Regions from separate parts of the Telluria sp. ZT3P39 genome, predicted to be linked through region 4. Evidence: predicted binding sites of a transcription regulator. Region 4 holds the regulator's gene; each other region holds the start of a gene.
The links. The regulator sigma-54, encoded in region 4, starts transcription at its own class of promoters, with help from an activator protein. The targets are predictions, from matches to a motif close to TGGCANGNAANCTGCTTT.
Positions count from the first base shown of each region.

Region 1 (4,886 bases), on a different contig from region 4:
GCCGCGCAGCAGCACCTGCATGCGCTCGGCGTCGAGCTTCTCGACCGCGGCGATGGCGTGGACGTTGACCAGGGTACCGCGGTGGATCTGCCAGAAGCGGTCGCGATCGAGCCCGCCGAGCAGGTCTTTCAGCGGTACCCGCACCAGCGCTTCGGAGTCGGGCAGCACCACCCGGGTGTACTTGGTGTCGGACTGGAAGAACAGCACCTCGTCGACGTCGATCAGCCGGATCTGGCGGCCGACGCTTGCCTTGATCCATTTCATTTTCTCGGGCGGGGCGCCGGGCAGGGCGGTCTTCAGGTGGCGCAGCAGGTCGCCCAGGTCGGCGGGCGGCTTGCTCAGCTTCGCGCGGATGCGGCTGACCGCCCGTTCCATGCGGTCGGCCTGCACGGGTTTGAGCAGGTAGTCGACCGCGCCGGCGTCGAACGCGTCGACCGCATACTGGTCGTAGGCCGTGACGAACACCACGTGCGCGTTGTCGCCGATACGCTCGGCTACTTCCAGGCCGGACAGACCCGGCATGCGGATGTCGAGGAAGACCACCTCGGGCTCGTGCTCCAGGAAGCCGTCCCAGGCGTCGTTGCCATTCTCGGCCATCAGCACGACCTGCGCATCGGGCCAGTGCGCGGCCAGCATCCCGGCCAGGCGCTCGCGCATCAGGGGTTCGTCTTCGGCGATCAGCACGCGGGTCATGCAGGCTCCTTCATCATGAGCGGCGCCGCAAGGGGCAGCGCCAGTTCGGCCACCACCCCCGGCTCGGCGTCGCGCAGGACCAGGGCGGCGCTGTCGCCATAGGCCAACTGCAGCCGGCGGCGGACGTTGTCGAGGCCTGCGCCGCTGCCGGGCGTGTCGCTCATGCCGACCCCGCTGTCGTGGACGCGGACCGTCACGCCTCCATCGGCGGCCAGCGCCGTCACCAGGATCGCGCCGCCGCGTAACGAGGGCTCGATGCCGTGCTTGATCGCGTTCTCCACCAGGGTCAGGACGATCATGCTCGGTACCTCCACCTGTTTCAAGGTCTCGGGCAAGGACAGGTCGAAGCGCAGCCGGGCGCCCATGCGGGCCTGCATCACGCGCAGGTAGGATGCGGTGGTCGCGAACTCGGTGGCCAGGCTGACCTGTGCGCTGCGCATGTCGCTGAAGCTGGCGCGCAGGAAGGCGATCAGGTCGGCGGTCAGGGCTGCGGCGCGAGGGGCGCCATCGGCTGCCAGCTGCTGCACGGCGCCGAGGGTGTTGAACAGGAAGTGGGGCTCGATCTGGGCCCGCAGCATGCGTAGCTGCGATTCGCTCACTTCGCGCGCCATCCGTTCGCGTTCGGCCTCGCGTTGCAGCTCCGCGGCCTGGAGCGCATATTGCCGGCGGCGCCAGGCGCCCACCAGCAGGATCGGCGCCGCGAGGAGCAATCCGGCGCCGACAGCGGTAATGCCCAGGCGGGACAGGCGCGGGAAGATGTCGTCCAGTGAGTGGCCGTTGGAGAGCATCAGGACGATAAAGGAGGCAAGAGCACCAAGCAGCGCGCCGCCGATGGCGCCAGTCACCAGCTTGCCCTTGGCGCGCAGGATCTCGGTGGGGCTGTACCACATGCTCAGTCCACCGGCGAGGAGGAGGAAACCGGCCAGGTTGAACAGGATGACCGCCGGCACCAGTCCTGGATCATCGAACACGAGGTGCTGTACGACGGCGAGCAGCGTGAAGCCCGCGGCCCACTTGCCGACTGCCTTCCAGAGCCGGGCGCCGCGGTAGGTGATGCAGAACTCGCGCAGGCGGGCGCGCTCGACCGGCGTCATCGCGGCCAGCTTGCCGGCGTTCCAGCGCCGGAAGCCCGGCGGCGTCTTCGTTGCGAGCTCCGGGTGCAGCAGCACGGCGAGCTGCTCCTGTTCCAGGTCGTCATACCAGTTCATCAGGCGGCGCCACATGGTGTTCTCCTTTTATTAATACTATAAAGCAATGGAGACAGTGTAGGAACTGGCGCAGGGTAAGGATAGCGAGACGCGACAAACGACGGCAGTGCGGGAACGAAGCACGAAAGGGCGACGGCGCCGTGCTACCATGCCGGCCCCCCGGGAGACCCAGCATGCACGACACCATCTACCGCATTCGCGCCATGCGCGCGCATTGGTGGGCCATTTGCTGGAGCCGGCACGGCTGCGCGGTTTATCGGCGTCGGCGCTGGTGTCGGTACAGGACACGGCCGGATTCTGGTCGGGCCTCGGCTACCGCGCAAGCAGCCCTGGATGCCTGGCCGCGCGCGCCGCGCTCGCCACCTATCCCGGCGCCGCACAGTACATGACGCGCGCGCTTACTGGACCCGGCGCACCTTCGCCGAGCTGTTAGAACCGTCCACCTTCAGGAACAGCGTACCGAACACGTTGCGTTCGATCGTCACCTTCGCCTCGCGCCTGCGCGGCAGGATGGCTTCGCTGCCGTCGGTGATGCGCCAGACCTGGCCATTGGCGAGGCGGATCTGCGAACCCGGTCCCCAGCCTTCGAAGTCGCCCACGACGGTGCTCGTCACCGAGGCCGGTTCGGCTTCGCGCCGCTTGACGGCTTCCATGCCGAAGTCGGCTTCCCTGCTGCGGGCAGGTGCGGCTGCCTGAGCGCTTGCCGACTGGGCCGCGGGTTTGGCGCCGAGCTGGATCGCGTCGTAGCAGGCCAGGCGCGCGCCGGTGTCGCCCAGGGTGCGGCACGTCAGGATGGCGGCATCGTCCGCCAGCGCGGCGCCGGACAGGAGGACCAGGGGGAGAAACAGGGGAAGCACTTTCATCGGGTCATTCCTTAGTGGTTGCACAACAGACAGATTATATCGGCACGGCTTCCGTTGCGGCCGTTTCCGTCCAGAACTAAAACGTGGCGGCTAGTGTCGGAAAATTTAACAATCGCCCTTCGTTGTAATTTTGGTTACATGGAAATATCCACAAAATCAAGGGCTTATGCAGAGTAACGGAACAAGGCGTGAATATTGCTTTGATTAAATAACGTAGATACTTTTTGGAGCTTATCGTGACCGTAAAACACCTCTTTGCCATGCTGGCCTGCGCATTTTCCGCGCACGCGGCGCAAGCCGACGTCATGTACAGCTGGCATGAGACCCAGGATAGCCCGACCATGCCGTGGGACATCCGCCTGGATCTGGTTTTCTCGGACGCTGCGGTCGCCGCGGGCTCCCTGATGCTGGGAATCAACAATTTGTGCCGCGACCCCGGCTGCATCGATTCACAAACCAGCTTGCTGTCGTTGCGCTATTCGGTGGAGTACCCGGGTGGCAGCCGCAACATCATCGACTACCAGACCGGCAGCCCACCAAACAGGTTCGAAGACCGCATCTGGCTGGCATTGGATTTCCTGCCGGGCGGCTTCCTGAGCGGCGAGATCCGCGCCAACAACGGCGAGTCCGACTTCCACCTGGCCAGCGAGGGGCGTACCTTCACCCTGCTGGCCGCGCGCAGCGACCAGGGGCCGTGCGGCATGTCGCTGGACTGCTTCGGCACCCAGGGCTTGTTGAAGCAGGCTGAGCCGGCGAACGTGCCGGAACCGGCGTCCTGGCTGGTGTTCGGCGCCGGCGCGCTGGCGGCGATGTCGGCGCGCGTGAAGTGGCTTCGGTCGAAGAATGATCGAAAATTTCGATGAAAGCCCCGCACATTATCCGTTTTTCAGTTCTCCTCGAACCGAGCATAATGGCTCCATCGCATCGAACAAACGCTAGCGGGCAGCAATAGGCCACGCAGTCCCGCGATGATCGATGGGTTCGATGGTCCACCCCATACCAAGGAGAACTCCATGTTGAACGTTCGTAAAAGCAATGAGCGCGGCGCCGCCAGTTTCGGTTGGCTCACATCCCAACATACTTTTTCGTTCGGCCATTACCAGGATCCGCAGCACATGGGCTTCGGACCGCTGCGGGTGATCAACGAAGACCACGTGGCGCCGGGCCGCGGCTTCGAGTCGCACGGCCACCGCAACATGGAAATCATCTCCTACGTGCTTGATGGCGCGCTGGAGCACAAGGACAGCATGGGCAACGGCTCGGTGCTGCGCTACGGCGACGTGCAGCGCATGAGCGCCGGCAGCGGGGTGGTGCACAGCGAGTTCAATCACTCGAAGGACGCAGGCGTACATTTCCTGCAGATCTGGATCGAGCCGAACACGGTGGGCGAGGCGCCGGGCTACGAGGAAAAGCATTTCGACGCCGCCTCGAAGCAGGGCCGGCTGCGCCTGATCGCCTCGAACGACGGGCGCGAAGGCTCGGTGTCGATGCGCCAGGATGCGTCGATCTACGCCACCATCATGAACGGCGGCGATACGCTGGACCACCCATTGGCGGCCGGGCGCCAGGCCTATGTCCACGTGATCCGCGGCAGCGCCACGGTCAATGGCGTGCCGCTGGCCGGCGGCGATGCGCTGAAAGTGACCGGTGAAGACGCCGTGCAGCTGGCCGGCGCCGCGGACGCCGAGATCCTGGTGTTCGACCTGCCGCAGTAAAAAGAGGCGGGCAGGCAGGGGCGCGCCCGCCGCGCTCCTCCTGGGTGGCATGGCCGCGCCGTTTGGACTACTATTCCAGCAGTCCTGGGCAAGGACCCATCCACTCCACGAGCCAGAGGAGAGCGGCATGCCAGACTCGACACAACCGATCCTCGTCAGGCGCGACCGCTGTCCCGGTTGCCACCGCGATGCCGGCAAGCTGCTCTACAGCGAACCGCTCGACAGTCCCGGCATCACCCGCTACATGCAGGAGCATTACGAGCGCCGGGTCGACCGCGCGTTTGCCGGCTACGACTACCAGCTGGCGCGCTGCGACCACTGCTCGCTGGCCTACCAGGCCCAGGTGCCCTCCTTGGTGCTGCTCGAAGAAATCTACGACCGCTGGCTGCCCGATACCGAGCGCGCCG
Region 1 covers NZ_JCASIH010000035.1:9,175-14,060, forward strand. Annotated here, with positions in the region: gene AC56LR_RS20425 (LytR/AlgR family response regulator transcription factor) at 1-693, opposite strand, end outside; gene AC56LR_RS20430 (sensor histidine kinase) at 690-1,916, opposite strand; gene AC56LR_RS20435 (hypothetical protein) at 2,300-2,764, opposite strand; gene AC56LR_RS20440 (PEP-CTERM sorting domain-containing protein) at 3,001-3,627, shown strand; gene AC56LR_RS20445 (pirin family protein) at 3,778-4,479, shown strand; gene AC56LR_RS20450 (class I SAM-dependent methyltransferase) at 4,607-4,886, shown strand, end outside.
Region 1: AC56LR_RS20440 (PEP-CTERM sorting domain-containing protein) is a predicted target of sigma-54. The motif match lies at 2,949-2,966, and genes of this name have one in related genera.

Region 2 (4,886 bases), on a different contig from region 4:
CCTGCCCGTCAGCTCCACGCCGATGATGTCCGGCAGGCGCATCCAGGAGGCGCGGCCCAGCATCACGCTTTCGGCTTCCAGGCCGCCCACGCCGATGGCGATCACGCCCAGGGCGTCGACCATCGGGGTGTGCGAGTCGGTGCCGACCAGGGTGTCGGGGTAAGCCACGCCCTGCTCCGACTGGATCACCGGCGACATGCGCTCGAGGTTGATCTGGTGCAGGATGCCGTTCCCCGGCGGGATCACGTCGACGTTCTGGAAGGCCTTCTTGGTCCACTCGATGAAGTGGAAGCGGTCTTCGTTGCGGCGGTCTTCGATGGCGCGGTTCTTGGCAAACGCGTCCGGATCGAAGCCGCCGCATTCCACGGCCAGCGAGTGGTCGACCACCAGCTGGGTCGGCACCACCGGGTTGACCAGGGCCGGGTCGCCGCCCTGCAGGGCGATGGCGTCGCGCAGGCCGGCCAGGTCGACCAGGGCGGTCTGGCCAAGGATGTCGTGGCAGACCACGCGCGCCGGGAACCACGGGAAATCGAGGTCCTGCTTGCGCTCGATGAGCTGCTTGAGCGAATCAAGCATGGTGGCCGGGTCGCAGCGGCGCAACAGGTTCTCGGCCAGCACCCGCGAGGTGTAGGGCAGCGTGTCGTAGGCGCCGGGCTGGATCGCGTCGATCGCGCCGCGCGTGTCGAAATAGTCCAGGGCGGTGCCAGGGAGGGGTTTGCGGTGATTGGTGTTCATGGCGGTGCTCGTTTAATTAGCTGACCGTGAAACCGTCATCCCGGCCTTCGCCGGCACGACGGTCTTGAGGCTGGTGATTCTGCGATTACTTCCGATCCGCGATCGGCACGAACTGCAGGTCTTCCGGACCGACGTAGTTCGCGCTCGGGCGGATGATCTTGTTGTCGATGCGCTGCTCGATCACGTGCGCGGCCCAGCCGGAAGTGCGCGAGATGACGAACAGCGGCGTGAACATGGCGGTCGGCACGCCCATCATGTGGTACGAGACGGCCGAGAACCAGTCCAGGTTCGGGAACATCTTTTTCACTTCCCACATGACCGATTCCAGGCGCTCGGCGATGTCGAACATCTTCATCGAACCACCCTCCGCCGACAGCGAACGCGCCACTTCCTTGATCACCACGTTGCGCGGGTCGCTGATGGTGTAGACCGGGTGGCCGAAGCCGATCACGACTTCCTTGTTGGCCACGCGGTTGCGGATATCGGCTTCGGCTTCGTCCGCGTTTTCGTAGCGCTTCTGGATGTCCAGCGCCACTTCGTTGGCGCCGCCGTGCTTCGGGCCGCGCAGCGCGCCGATCGCGCCGGTGATGGCCGAGTGCATGTCCGAGCCGGTGCCGGCGATGACGCGGGCGGTGAAGGTCGAGGCGTTGAATTCGTGCTCGGCATACAGGATGAGCGAGGTGTGCATGGCGCGCACCCACTCCTCTTTCGGTGCGTGGCCGTGCAGCAGGTGCAGGAAGTGGCCGCCGATCGAATCGTCGTCGGTCTCGACTTCGATGCGGCGGCCAGCGTGGCTGAAGTGGTACCAGTACAGCAGCATCGAGCCGAACGAGGCCATCAGGCGGTCGGCGATGTCGCGCGCGCCGGGGATGTTGTGGTCGTCCTTCTCGGGCAAGGTGCAGCCCAGGGTCGACACGCCGGTGCGCATCACGTCCATCGGGTGGGCGCCGGCCGGCAGCGCCTCGAGCGCGCTCTTGACCGCTTGCGGCAGGCCGCGCAGCGATTTCAGCCTGGCCTTGTAGCCTTTCAGTTCTGCCTGGGTAGGCAGCTTGCCGTGCACCAGCAGGTAGGCGATTTCCTCGAATTCGCAGCTGGTCGCGACGTCCAGGATGTCGTAGCCGCGGTAATGCAGGTCGTTGCCCGACTTGCCGACCGAGCACAGCGCGGTATTGCCGGCGGCGACGCCGGACAGGGCCACCGATTTCTTCGGCTTGAAGGTAGGGGTGTCGTTGTTCTGGGTGCTCATGCGGTCTCCTGGATCACTTGGTTTTTTTCTGGGCGAACAGCGCGTCGAGCTTCTGTTCATAGCTGTGGTAGTCGATGCGGTCGTACAGCTCGGCGCGGGTCTGCATCGTGTCCAGCACGTTCTGCTGGGTGCCGTCGCGGCGAATCGCGTTATACACGTTTTCGGCCGCCTTGTTCATGGCGCGGAAGGCCGACAGCGGGTATAGGGCCAGGGCGACGTGGGCGCTTTTCAGCTCCTCGACGGTGAACAGCGGAGTCGCGCCGAATTCGGTGATGTTGGCCAGCACCGGCACCTTCACGGCGTCGGCGAACTGCCGGTACATCTCGAGGCTGGTCATGGCTTCCGGGAAGATCATGTCGGCGCCGGCTTCGACGCAGGCCACGGCGCGTTCGATCGCGGCGTCCAGGCCTTCGACGGCCAGCGCATCGGTGCGCGCCATGATGACGAAGTCGGGATCGAGGCGGGCGTCGGCGGCCGCTTTCACGCGGTCCACCATTTCGTCCAGGCCGACGATTTCCTTGCCCGGACGGTGGCCGCAGCGCTTGGCGCCGACCTGGTCTTCGATATGGCAGGCGGCCGCGCCGGCCTTCGATAACGAGCGCACCGTGCGCGCGACGTTGAACGCAGAGGCGCCAAAACCGGTGTCGATGTCGACCAGCAGCGGCAGGTCGCACACATCGGTGATGCGGCGCACGTCGACCAGCACGTCGTCCAGGTTCGAGATGCCCAGGTCCGGCAGGCCCAGCGAGCCGGCCGCGACGCCGCCGCCGGACAGGTAGATCGCCTTGAAACCGGCGCGCTTGGCCAGCAGGGCGTGGTTGGCATTGATGGCGCCGACGACCTGCAGCGGGAATTCTTCCTGGACTGCCTTGCGGAATGCCGCACCGGCGGAATACTGGCTCATGCGAAACCTTTCAATTGATACGTTGAACGAATACCAGCCCACTAATGCAAGGGGCGTGCCAGCGTGTGCGGGCAGGCGATTGGACGGAAATTCAAGCACTTAAGCGCGTTCCTGCGGTTTTTCTCGCCTGTTGCGTTTCACCATGTTTCACACTGAAACAGCAAATGGAACATCATAGCAATAAAAAACCCCGCCGTAGCGGGGTTGGGCGGCTGTTTCCAGCCCGGGCTCAATGCCCGCTGGCGCCCGATGCGCCGATGCCGGTTTCCGACCGTACTTCCTGTGCCTCGAAGCCGGCCCTGTCGATGGCCGCGCGCGGGCTCTTGTCCATTACCGAGAACAGCCAGATGCCGAAGAAGCCGATCGGCATCGAGAAGATCGCCGGCGAGGTGTAGGGGAAGATCGCTTGCGCATTGCCCAGCACGTCGACCCAGACCGACTTCGATACCACCGTCAGGAGCACCGCCGTGCCCAGGCCGAGGAAGCCGCCGACCGTCGCGCCGCGCGTGGTGCAGTCTTTCCAGAGCACCGACATGAACAGCACCGGGAAATTGGCCGAGGCCGCGATGGCGAACGCCAGCGACACCATGAAGGCCACGTTCTGCTTTTCAAAGGCGATACCGAGCAGCACCGCAATGAAGCCGAGGCAAACGGTGGTGATCCTCGAGACCCGCAGCTCGCTGCTGCTGGTGGCCGTGCCCTTGGCGAACACGGTGGCGTACAGGTCGTGCGAGACGGCCGAGGCCCCGGACAGGGTCAGGCCGGCCACCACCGCGAGGATGGTCGCGAAGGCCACCGCCGAGATGAAGCCGAGGAAGATGTCGCCGCCCACGGCCTTGGCCAGGTGCACCGCCGCCATGTTGTTCCCGCCCAGCAGCTTGCCGGCGGCATCCTTGAAGTCGGGATTGGTCCCGACCAGCACGATCGCGCCGAAGCCGATGATGAAGGTGAGGATGTAGAAATAGCCGATCCAGGTGGTGGCCCAGAGCACCGACTTGCGCGCTTCCTTGGCGCTCGGGACGGTAAAGAAGCGCATCAGGATGTGCGGCAGGCCGGCGGTGCCGAACATCAAGGCCATGCCGAAGGAAATCGCCGAGATCGGGTCTTTGACGAAGTTACCCGGCCCCATGATGGAAAAGCCCTTGTCGTGCAGCTCGGTCGCGGTGGCGAACAATTTCTCCGGGCTGAAGTTGAACTGCGCCAGGACCGCGAAGGCCATGTACGAGGCGCCCGACAGCAGCAGCACGGCCTTGATGATCTGCACCCAGGTGGTGGCGGTCATGCCGCCGAACAGCACGTAGACCATCATCAGCACGCCGACGATCACCACCGCGATCCAGTAGTCCAGCCCGAACAGCAGCTTGATGAGCTGGCCTGCGCCGACCATCTGGGCGATGAGATAGAACAGCACCACGACCAGGGTGCCCGAGGCGGCGAACACGCGGATGGGTTTTTGGTGGAAGCGGTAGGCGGCGACGTCGGCAAAGGTGAAGCGCCCCAGGTTGCGCAGGCGTTCGGCCATTAAAAAGGTGATGACGGGCCAGCCGACCAGGAAGCCGATGGCGTAGATCAGCCCGTCGAATCCGTCGAGGAAGACGGCCGCCGAAATGCCGAGGAAGGAAGCGGCCGACATGAAGTCGCCCGCGATTGCCAGCCCGTTCTGGAAACCGGTGATGCCGCCGCCCGCGGTGTAGAAATCGGAGGCGGAACGGGTTTTCGACGCCGCCCACTTGGTGATGAAGAGCGTGAAGATGACGAAGGCCGCGAACATGGTGATCGCGGTCCAGTTGGTGGCCTGCCGGGTGGCCTGGCCCAGGTCGGGTGCGGCCATGGCGATGCCGGACAGCGCGAACAGGGCCGGCGTGGCCAGGAAACGGAGCGGGTGTTTCATGCTCCCACCTTCTTGCGGATGGCCTCGGTCAGCTCATCGTACAAGCCGTTGGCGCGGCGCACGTAGATGCCGGTGATCGCGATGGTGAACAGGATGACGAACAGGCCGAG
Region 2 covers NZ_JCASIH010000012.1:17,236-22,121, reverse strand. Annotated here, with positions in the region: gene acnD (Fe/S-dependent 2-methylisocitrate dehydratase AcnD) at 1-735, opposite strand, end outside; gene prpC (bifunctional 2-methylcitrate synthase/citrate synthase) at 821-1,981, opposite strand; gene prpB (methylisocitrate lyase) at 1,995-2,885, opposite strand; gene AC56LR_RS13100 (cation acetate symporter) at 3,115-4,776, opposite strand; gene AC56LR_RS13095 (DUF485 domain-containing protein) at 4,773-4,886, opposite strand, start outside.
Region 2: prpB (methylisocitrate lyase) is a predicted target of sigma-54. The motif match lies at 2,929-2,946, and genes of this name have one in related genera.

Region 3 (4,886 bases), on a different contig from region 4:
CTGCACCTTGCCGCCGGAGGTGCCGTTCAGGCGCACGGTCTCGTTTTCGCGCTCGGCGATCATGGCGTTGTAGTAGTCCATGATTTCTTCCGGCCGGCCTTCCTTGGCCAGGCGCCCGCCGTCGAGCAGGATGGCGCGGTCGCACACCGACTGGATCGCCTGCTTGTCGTGCGAGACCAGCAGCAGGGTGGTGCCCTCCTTGCGGAACTGGCGGATGCGGTCGAAACTCTTGTGCTGGAAATAGGCGTCGCCCACCGACAGCGCTTCGTCCACGATCAGGATGTCCGGGCGGCGCGCGGTGGCGACCGAAAAGGCCACCCGCATCTGCATGCCGCTCGAGTAGACGCGCACCGGCTGGTCCATGTACTCGCCGATGCCGGCAAAATCCTCGATCTGCGGCATCAGCGCCGTGATCTCGGGCACGGTCATGCCCAGCAGCTGGCCGGCCATGTAGACGTTCTGGCGGCCGGTGAAATCGGGATGGAAGCCCATGCCCAACTCCAGCAACGCCGCCACGCGGCCCTGCATCGCCACCGTGCCGGTGGTCGGCTGGGTGGTGCCGGTGATGAGCTTGAGCAGGGTGCTCTTGCCCGCCCCGTTGATGCCGATCAGGCCCACCGCTTCGCCGGGCGCGACCTGGAAGCTGATGTCGGTCAGCACCCATTTGAGCTTGTGGCGCGGGCCGCGCATCGGCAGCAGCCATTCGCCCAGGCGCGACCAGCGCGTCGGGTACTGCTTGTAGGCCTTGCCCAGCTTGGAGACGACGATCGTGCCCATCAGAGTTCGTCCACCATCTCGCCCGAGCGCTTGCGGAACAGGCGCATGCCGAGGATGCACAGCAGCAGCGCCATCAGGGCTGCGGGAATCAGGGAATTCCAGTCGGGCAGCCGGCCTTCGACCAGGATCTGCTGGTGCGCCTGCACCACGGCGGCCATCGGGTTGTAGACCAGCACCGGCCGCACCGCTTCCGGCAGGATGCTGGCCGGGTAGACGATGGGCGTGAGCCAAAACCAGAATTGCATGGCGATGGTGACGAACTGGCCGACGTCGCGGAAGAACACGTTCAGGATGCCGCTGACCATGCCCAGGCCGATGGCCAACAGGATCTGCAGCAGCAGGACCGGGACGATGGCAAAGAACACGAGGCCCGGGAAGTTGCCGGTCGCGATCAGGAAGACGGCGAACAGCCCGAAGATGATGCCGAAATTGACCAGCGCATTGAGCACGACGATCAGCGGCAGGCAGATGCGCGGGAAGCTGATCTTCTTGATCAGGTTGGCCTGCTCGAGGAACATGTTCTGGCCGCGCGCGACGATCTCGGCGAACAGGCCCCAGGTCAGGATGCCGGCGCACAGGTAGATCGAATAGGCCGCGCCGGAGTCGTTGCCGGGCAGCTTGGCACGCATGACCTCGGAAAAGATCACGGTGTAGACGAGGATCATCGCGAGCGGACTCAGCACGGACCAGACGGCGCCGAGCATGGCGTTCACGTATTTCGACTGGAATTCGCGCTTGACGCTGCCCAGCACGAAACCGCGGTAGGCCCACAGGCCTCGCAGCATCAGGGGCGAGATCATGAGGCGGCCCGTGCTGGCAGCGCCCCGGTCGGGTGCGTCAGGGTTGTGGTCATGTGGAATGGCTGAGCCGGATGAGCCCGAAATTATACTTCATCCAACAGCCGCTCCGTTGTTACAGATGTAACATCTTGTCGTAAGTCAATAAGAAGTTGTCACGGAGGTGTAGCAGGCAGACGCGCGGGGGGAGCTCGTCTATACGTAGGGTGGGCGAGTCCCTCGCCCGCGCGTTCAAATCACGGTCGAATTGAGGCGCTGGCCTTTCATGCACTGGTTTTACGCCCTCCCTGCTCAACTACCCAAATTGGTAAAAATCCCCACCGCCAGCTCCGCCCACACATACACGAACGCCAGCGCAATCGCCCCACCCACAAGCACGCGCTGCTTCGCCGACTTCACCTTGCGCGACGCAAACACAAACGCCAGCCCGGTCACCATCAGCAAGATACCCATCACGACGAAATCCGAGACGGTCCAGTCGACTTCACCGGTGAACTGCATCGCCACCAGCGGAATCATCAGCACGGCGGCGGTCGCCGCGACGACGTAGGAGATGCTTTTTCCGAGGCTGCGCTTCGTGTCGAGGCTGTTGCCGGTCAGGGTGCTCATGGTGGTCTCCGAGGGGGGCGAGGAAGCCGGCAGGCGGGCGGGCATGCCACAAATGTATCACGCGTCGTCCAGTGCCGCCACTGGCGCAGCAGGCTGCGAGGGTAGTGATCGCACACCGGCATGTGGTGTCGATATTCTTTACAGGAAAAATTAGTTTAATTTGAACATTGTTTAAAATCAGCAACTTATAGTGCTGGCACGTTACGTGCTTAGTTCCTGCCATAAACAATTAAAAGGGATGAACATGAAACGCTTTCTCACCACCGCAGTCCTGGCCCTTTGCGTCAGTGCCGGCGCTACCGCCGCACCAGTTGTCGGCAATACCTACCTCGACGCGAACAACCAATCGTGGAAATACATCGGCATGTTCAACGTCGCCGGTGGCCCAAGCTGGCAGACCAATGGCGTGACCTATAACGGCATCGAAGCGGCAACGCTGGTGTTCGGCGCCGTTGCCCCAGGCAGCGCGTATGCCATCAGCACCGTCGACAATTTCGTTAACCACCTCGCGTGGTACGACGGTTATGGCCAGATCAACCACCTGAACAATGGCGGCGGCAATGTCGGCCTGGGTGAGAACATCAACGAAGACCTCGACGGCAACGGTTACAGCTACGGTGGCCAAGGCAATGGCGACTGGTCTGCCTACATCCGCGACCACGTCGGCAATGCCTCCACCTCGAACAATTACGTCTTCACCCGCCAGTCGGACGTACCGGAGCCGGCAACGATCGCCCTGACCCTGCTGGGCGTCGCGGCAATCGGCGCCAGCCGCCGCAAGAAGGCCTGATAGCCGGTGGCGCGGCCATCCCGGCGCGGCCGGGATGGCTGGCGTCGGCCTGCATCGGTTCGTTGCCGATCTGAAGGCCTGATCGTTTTTCCTGCCGGGCCGCCCGACGCGGCGACCCGGACATCACCCCCCCTGCACCAGCCTCTGCAAAGCATCCGGATCCAGAATGATCAAGCGGTGCGCATCCTTCTGCACCACCCCCTGCTGCACCAGCGTCAACAGCGCCCGCGTCACCGTTTCGCGGCTGGTATTGATCATGTTCGCGATATCCTGGTGGGTCGGCAGGTTCTCCACCACGCGGGTGCCGTCCGGCCCCGGGGTGTGCTGCATCAGCGCGATATAGGTGAAGATGCGGCGGGTCGTGTTGTTGATGCTGAGCAGGGCGCGGAATTCGGAATCGCGCTGGATCTTCTGCGCCAGGTGGCCCAGCATCTTGCGCGCCACCGAGGGCGAATGCGAGAACAGGTGCAGCGCGACCGTGGCCGGCAAGAAGGCCACCAGCACTTCGGTGGTCGCCACCACCGAGGCCGAGCGGGTCGAATCGTTGATCAGGGCGATTTCGCCGAAGAAGTCGCCGGCCGACAGCATGCGCAGGCCGACCGAGCGGCCGTCTTCCGTTACGTCCACCACCTGCAGGTGGCCCGACAGCAGGAACAGCAGGCCGTCGCCGCTGCCGCCCTTGTGCAGCACCACCGACCGCTTGGGGTAGTGGCGGAAGCGCAATTCGCCGCGCACCTGCAGGATTTCCTCGTCCGTCAGCTCGGACAGCAGCGGAATCTTGCGCAGGTGGATCTGGACCTGGCGTTCCTGGACCTCCTGCGGTGCGGGCGGTTCGGGTTGGTCACGGCGCTGGGGAAGCTTGGCGGAAGAACTCATCGATGGGTCAGGTTTCGTCAAAAATGCCCGATGGCGAAGGCGGGGAGGGCGACAAAGGCGATACCGGCCGCGTTGGCGGCCAGGTCGCGCCAGCAAAAGCGCCGGTCGGGCACCAGGCCTTGCAGGCATTCGAGCAGCCAGCCGCCGACCAGCAGGCCGGCCAGCCACCAGGCGGTTTCGACGCGTCCCTGGGCGACCCGCAGGGCCAGCACGGTGAGCAGGGCAAAGGCGGCGAAATGCAGCAACTTGTCGTTGGGCAATGGGGGTAGCCAGCGGTTGGGCACCAGGCAGCCGGCCCCGAGCCCGGCCGCGGCGCAGGCAAACACGATCACATCTGGGGCCATCGGCAATGCTTCCCTTTCATTGAAACCAGCGGCGGCAAGGCTGGAATCAAGGGTATTGCCATTGCCAACTCAGCTGTAGCTGACGGTTATTGTACTGAAAGATGCTGATGTTTTCCCGGTTGCGGACCATGCGTCCCTCTAGCGCAACAGTCTGGTTCTTGGCAAGCTGCCAGGTCAGGGCCGCGCGCAGCACCTGGGTGCGCTGGGCGCGGACCTGGCCGATCAGCAGTTCGGGCGAGTAGGGCGAGGCGCTGTCCCACTGCTGGCGTGTCCAGGCCAGCTCGCCGCTGGTGTCCCAGCCGAGCGGCCGGCGCAGCGTCAGCGTCAGGTAATTGCCATGGCGGTTGCCGCCCGGACGGTCGCTGCGCGCGCGGTCGCTCAGCAGGCCGAAGGTGGCGCTGGTGGAGAGCAGGCCGGCCTGGTGGGCCAGCAGCGCACGCGCCTCCAGCACGTCGGAGTCGAAGGTGCGCAGGGTCAGGTATTCGGTATGGGTGGCGCTGGCGGTCAGGTAGAGCTGGGTATTGGAGGGCAGCGGCAGCGGCGGGGCTACCCTTGCCTGCGCCTGGGCCTGCTTCTGGTAGAGCCGGCCGCCCATGGTCGTCACGCCCAGTGAGCCCGTGGTGCGCAGGGTCCAGGCGCCGAAGCGCCATGGCGATTCGATGCCGCCATACAGCGCGCCGGTGTCGTAGGCGC
Region 3 covers NZ_JCASIH010000001.1:173,207-178,092, reverse strand. Annotated here, with positions in the region: gene AC56LR_RS00695 (ABC transporter ATP-binding protein) at 1-777, opposite strand, end outside; gene AC56LR_RS00690 (ABC transporter permease) at 777-1,577, opposite strand; gene AC56LR_RS00685 (hypothetical protein) at 1,866-2,183, opposite strand; gene AC56LR_RS00680 (PEP-CTERM sorting domain-containing protein) at 2,428-2,973, shown strand; gene AC56LR_RS00675 (Crp/Fnr family transcriptional regulator) at 3,097-3,849, opposite strand; gene AC56LR_RS00670 (VanZ family protein) at 3,867-4,193, opposite strand; gene AC56LR_RS00665 (tetratricopeptide repeat protein) at 4,240-4,886, opposite strand, start outside.
Region 3: AC56LR_RS00680 (PEP-CTERM sorting domain-containing protein) is a predicted target of sigma-54. The motif match lies at 2,378-2,395, and genes of this name have one in related genera.

Region 4 (4,886 bases):
AACGGTAACGACACGCTCTCGGGCAATCTTACCAACAATGCCGAGGATGTACTCCAGGGTGGTAATGGCAATGACACGCTCTCTGGCTATGGCGGCACCGATGCACTCTACGGTGGCAACGGGGACGACAGGCTGACAGGCGGCGCAGGCATCGACTATCTTTACGGGGACAGCGGCAATGACACGCTCGATGGTGGCACCGAAGGTGATGTCATCATGGGCGGCAAGGGCAATGACATCCTCACTGGCGGTACTGGCGCTGACAAGTTCATATTCGATCCCCAGAACGGCAATGACCGCCTCCTGGATTTCAAAGCCGCCGAGGGAGACAAGCTGTTTTTTGCAGACTTCTTCTCAACGCCGATGAGCGTCGATGCTTTCATCGCGAAGTATGTCACTGACACCGGCAACGATCTACTCATCAGCCTGCCTGGTACGTCGATCGTCCTGGTCGGCGTGCCGAGCGTCTCGGCACTGACGGGTGCCATTGCGTTTGGCATGCCCCTATAGGGCGCACTAGGGCCTGCGCTTTGGCAGTGCAGGCCCTTGCTCGAACCAGGCCACATCGAATAGACGCGCCGGCATCGAAGTACGAGCCGGATCAACCGTGTTTCTTGCTACAGGTGCCGCAGCGGATGCGCGTAATCAGGCCAGACCGGCTCGAAGAATTTCGCCACCATCTCCGGCGTGACTTCTTCCAGCGTCGCCGGAGTCCACTTGGGCGCATTGTCCTTGTCGATCACCAGCGCCCGCACGCCTTCGAGCACCTCGCCGTGTTCGAAATTGTGGCGCACCAGCGAGCGCTCCATGCGCAGGCAATCGGCCACGTCGAGCGCGGCGCCGCGCTGCAGGAGTTCGCGGGTGACGCACATCATCAGGGGCGAGCGCTGGCGCATGGCTTTCAAGGCTTTTTGCGCGAACGGGTTCTCGTCGCGCGCGAGCGATGCCATGATGGCGGCCACCGAGGAAGCGCCGAAATGCGCATCGATGACCGCGCGCTGCGCCTGCAGTTCGCTCGCGCCGGCAGCACCCGCACACTGCGCGGCAAACGCGCGGATCGCTGCCGGCAGATCCGCGCCCGCAGTAGTATCCACCAGCGCCATCAACTCGCCCATCTTCTCGCCCGGCACGAACAGGTCGGCCAGGCCCACGTAGATCGCGTCGGCCGCGCCGATCGTCAAACCGGTGAGGCCCAGGTACTGGCCCAGCTGGCCCGGCGCGTGCGACAGGAAATGGCTGCCGCCGACATCGGGGAACAGGCCGATATTCACCTCGGGCATGGCGACCTTGCTGCGTTCGGTGACGATGCGCAGGCCGCAATCGGGGCCGCCCTGGGCGATGCCCATGCCGCCGCCCATCACCACGCCATCCATCAGCGCGATATACGGCTTCGGGTAGAAATGGATCAGGTGGTTCAGTGCGTATTCTTCGGTGAAGAAGTCTTCCAGCAGCGCGCTGCCGCCAGTCGGCCCCACATGCCCCATCTCGTGGAAGAAGCGGATGTCGCCGCCCGCGCACAAGGCTTTCTCGCTCGAGCTGGTGATGACGACCGCGTCGATGCCGGTGTCATGCTGCCAGTCGCGCAGGATCGCGGTGAGCGCGCGCACCATGTCGAGCGACAGGGAGTTCAGGGCCTTCGGCCGGTCGAGCGTAATGACGCCGGTGCGGTTGGCGACGCGGGTCAGGACGGTGTCGGTCATGGGATGTGCTGTGATCGAAAAAACATCCATTTTACCGAACAGTCGCGTGCACGCGAAGCCTGTTGGATGCAAAAAGGGCGTCCCCTCAGACGCCCTCGCTGTCATTGCTGCTGCGCGTATTTACGCTGCGGCTGCTTCGCCGAGATCCGGCAGGCGCTTGTGCGCCACGTGATTATGATTTTGCAGCATGGATTTATGCTTGATGACCTGGCGGTCCAGCCTGTCCATCAGCGTGTCGATCGCCGCGTACAGGTCTTGCGCGGCACTGGCCACATGCAAAATTTTTCCTGATACTTGCAGGTTGATCTCGGCTTTCTGCCGTTTTTCTTTTTCGGTGAGATTATCGATGGCGAGGAACACGTGGGTGTCGATCACGTGATCGAAATGGCGGGTAATGCGCTCGAGCTTATTCTGAACGTATTCACGAATTGCGGGAGTCACTTCAAGATGATGACCACTGATAGTGAGGTTCATACACACTCCTTTGAAATGTCGCGCTGCCCGCGCCACAAGGTAGGTGTGGGCAGTGCAGTTACAGAGACTTGCGGAGGCTGACGGGAGGAATCTTGAGCGCCTCACGGTATTTGGCTACCGTCCGGCGCGCAATGACCATACCTTGTTCCCCGAGCATTTCCGCGATCTTGCTGTCGGATAGAGGGTTCTTAGGGTCTTCTGCTCCTGTCAATTGCGCAATAAGCGCGCGGATCGCCGTGGAAGATGCTTCTCCCCCCGCTTCGGTGGCGACGTGGCTTCCGAAGAAGTATTTCAGTTCAAACATGCCGTGGGGGGTCAGCATGTATTTCTGCGTTGTAACGCGAGAAATCGTGCTCTCGTGTAGGCCTAGTGTATCAGCAATCTCGCGCAGCACAAGCGGACGCATGGCAACCGCGCCATGGCTGAAAAAGTTGCGCTGGCGCTCTACAATCGCCTCCGCCACACGCAAAATTGTATCGAAACGCTGGCGCATATTCTTGATCAGCCACTTGGCTTCCTGCAGCTGCGCGCCCATCTGGCTTTCGCTTTTTCCCTGCTTGAGCAGGTTGGCGTAGAGTGAGTTGACGCGCAATTTCGGCATCACGTCCGGATTCAGCATCACCGACCAGCCGCTCTTGGCGCGGCGCACGATCACGTCCGGCACCACGTAGTCGGAGGTGGCAGACGCAAAGGCCGCGCCCGGATGCGGATTGCACTGGCGGACCACGGCCTGCACTTCGCGCAGGTCTTCGTCGTCGCAGTCCAGCGCCTTCTTGAGCTTGGTGTATTCGCGCTGTGCGAACCAGCTCAGGTAGCCTTCGACGATCTTCAGCGCCAGGCGCCGCGTCACCATCGGCACGCCCGGCATGCGGCGGATCTGCAGGGCCAGGCATTCGGCCGCGCTGCGGGCGCCGCAGCCGAGCGGGTCCAGGCTCTGCACCAGCGCCAGCGCGCAGCGCAGCTCGTCCATCTCGATCTCGAGTTCGGCGGGCAGGCGCGCGTGGATGTCGTCCAGCGGCTCCTCTAAATAGCCGTTGTCGTCGAGCGCATCGATCACCAGTTCGGCCAGCGCGCGGTCGCGCACGCTGCAGCCGGTGGTGCGCACCTGTTCGGCCAGGTGCTCGCGCAGCGACACGCTGCAGGCTTCCAGCTGCGGACGGCCGTCTTCGTCGTCGCCGCTGCGCGCGCCCCCGCCCTCGCCGCCCCAGTCGCCGTCAGGCTCGCCGCGGTCGCGGTCACCGTCTTCGAAGCCGTCGGCCTCTGGCTTGGCGCCCTCGCCTTCGCCGCCTTCCTGTGCCGGCTGCGCGGCCGGGGCTTCGCCGCTGGCGGGGGCGCTGTTGATGGCGCCGTCGGCCAGCAGGCGCACCGAGTGGTCGAGCGGATCGTCGAGGCGTTCGAGCAGCGGGTTATCGGTCAGTATCTGCTCGAGCTCCTGGTGCAGTTCGAGCGTGGACAACTGCAGCAGGCGGATCGACTGCTGCAGCTGCGGCGTGAGCGCCAGGTGCTGCGAAGTGCGGAGTTGCAGGGACTGTTTCATGGTCACATGCGGAAGTGTTCGCCGAGGTAGACGCGGCGCACCGACTCGTCGGCGATGATGTCGTCCGGACGGCCCGAGGCCAGCACCGCCCCCTGGTTGATGATGTAGGCGCGGTCGCAGATGCCGAGCGTCTCGCGCACGTTGTGGTCCGTGATCAGCACGCCGATGTTGCGCTCTTTCAGGAAGCGCACGATGCGCTGGATCTCGATCACGGCGATCGGGTCCACGCCGGCAAACGGCTCATCTAACAGCACGAAGCGCGGGTTGGTCGCCAGCGCGCGCGCGATCTCCACACGGCGGCGCTCGCCGCCGGACAGCGACAGCGCCGGGCTCTCGCGCAGCTTCTCGATCTGCAGCTCGGCCAGCAGGGTGTCCAGGCGCTCGTTGATCTCGTCCTTCGACAAGGCCTTGCCCTCATCGGTGCGCTGCAGTTCCAGCACGGCGCGGATGTTCTCTTCCACCGTGAGCTTGCGGAACACCGAGGCTTCCTGCGGCAGGTAGGACAGGCCCAGCACCGCGCGCCGGTGGATCGGCAGGCTCGAGATGTCGGTGCCATTGATGTCGATCGAGCCGGCGTCCGACGGCACCAGGCCGACGATCATGTAGAACGAGGTGGTCTTGCCGGCGCCGTTCGGGCCCAGCAGGCCGACCACTTCGCCGCAATCGACCTGCAGCGAGACGTCGCGCACCACCAGCCGCTTGCCATAGCTCTTTTGCAATCCCTTGACGATCAGGGTGCTGCAGCCTTCGCGCACGCTTGTCGAGGCTAGCGTCATTGCTTGCCGCCTTCTGCGGCTGCAGGACGGCGCGGGGCGATGATCAGGGTGCCGCGCCCGCCGCCAACCTTGCTCTGGCCGCTGGCGTCGTTGCGCACCTGGGCGACTTCCTTGCGGTTGTCGTAGGAGATGAACGGACCCTTGATTTCGTTGGTCATGCGCCCGCTTTCCAGCTCGCGCACTTCGGCGGCCGTGAACAGTTTCACCAGCTCGGCGCGCTCGTCGTATTCGATGCGCTGGGCCTGGCCTTCGACCCACAGGTCCGGGCCGCCGTCGCGCTTCTGGCGGAAGGTGGCCAGCTTGCCCGGCGCCGCGGTAAGCGTCACGCTCATGTAGCCTTCCGGAGTTTCTTTCACCTGGGCGCGGTCGGATTTCAGTACCAGGGTGCCGCGCGTGAGC
Region 4 covers NZ_JCASIH010000015.1:940-5,825, forward strand. Annotated here, with positions in the region: partial or broken gene AC56LR_RS14705 (Ig-like domain-containing protein) at 1-510, shown strand, start outside; gene AC56LR_RS14710 (enoyl-CoA hydratase/isomerase family protein) at 618-1,700, opposite strand; gene hpf (ribosome hibernation-promoting factor, HPF/YfiA family) at 1,821-2,174, opposite strand; gene AC56LR_RS14720 (RNA polymerase factor sigma-54) at 2,233-3,711, opposite strand; gene lptB (LPS export ABC transporter ATP-binding protein) at 3,714-4,487, opposite strand; gene lptA (lipopolysaccharide transport periplasmic protein LptA) at 4,484-4,886, opposite strand, start outside.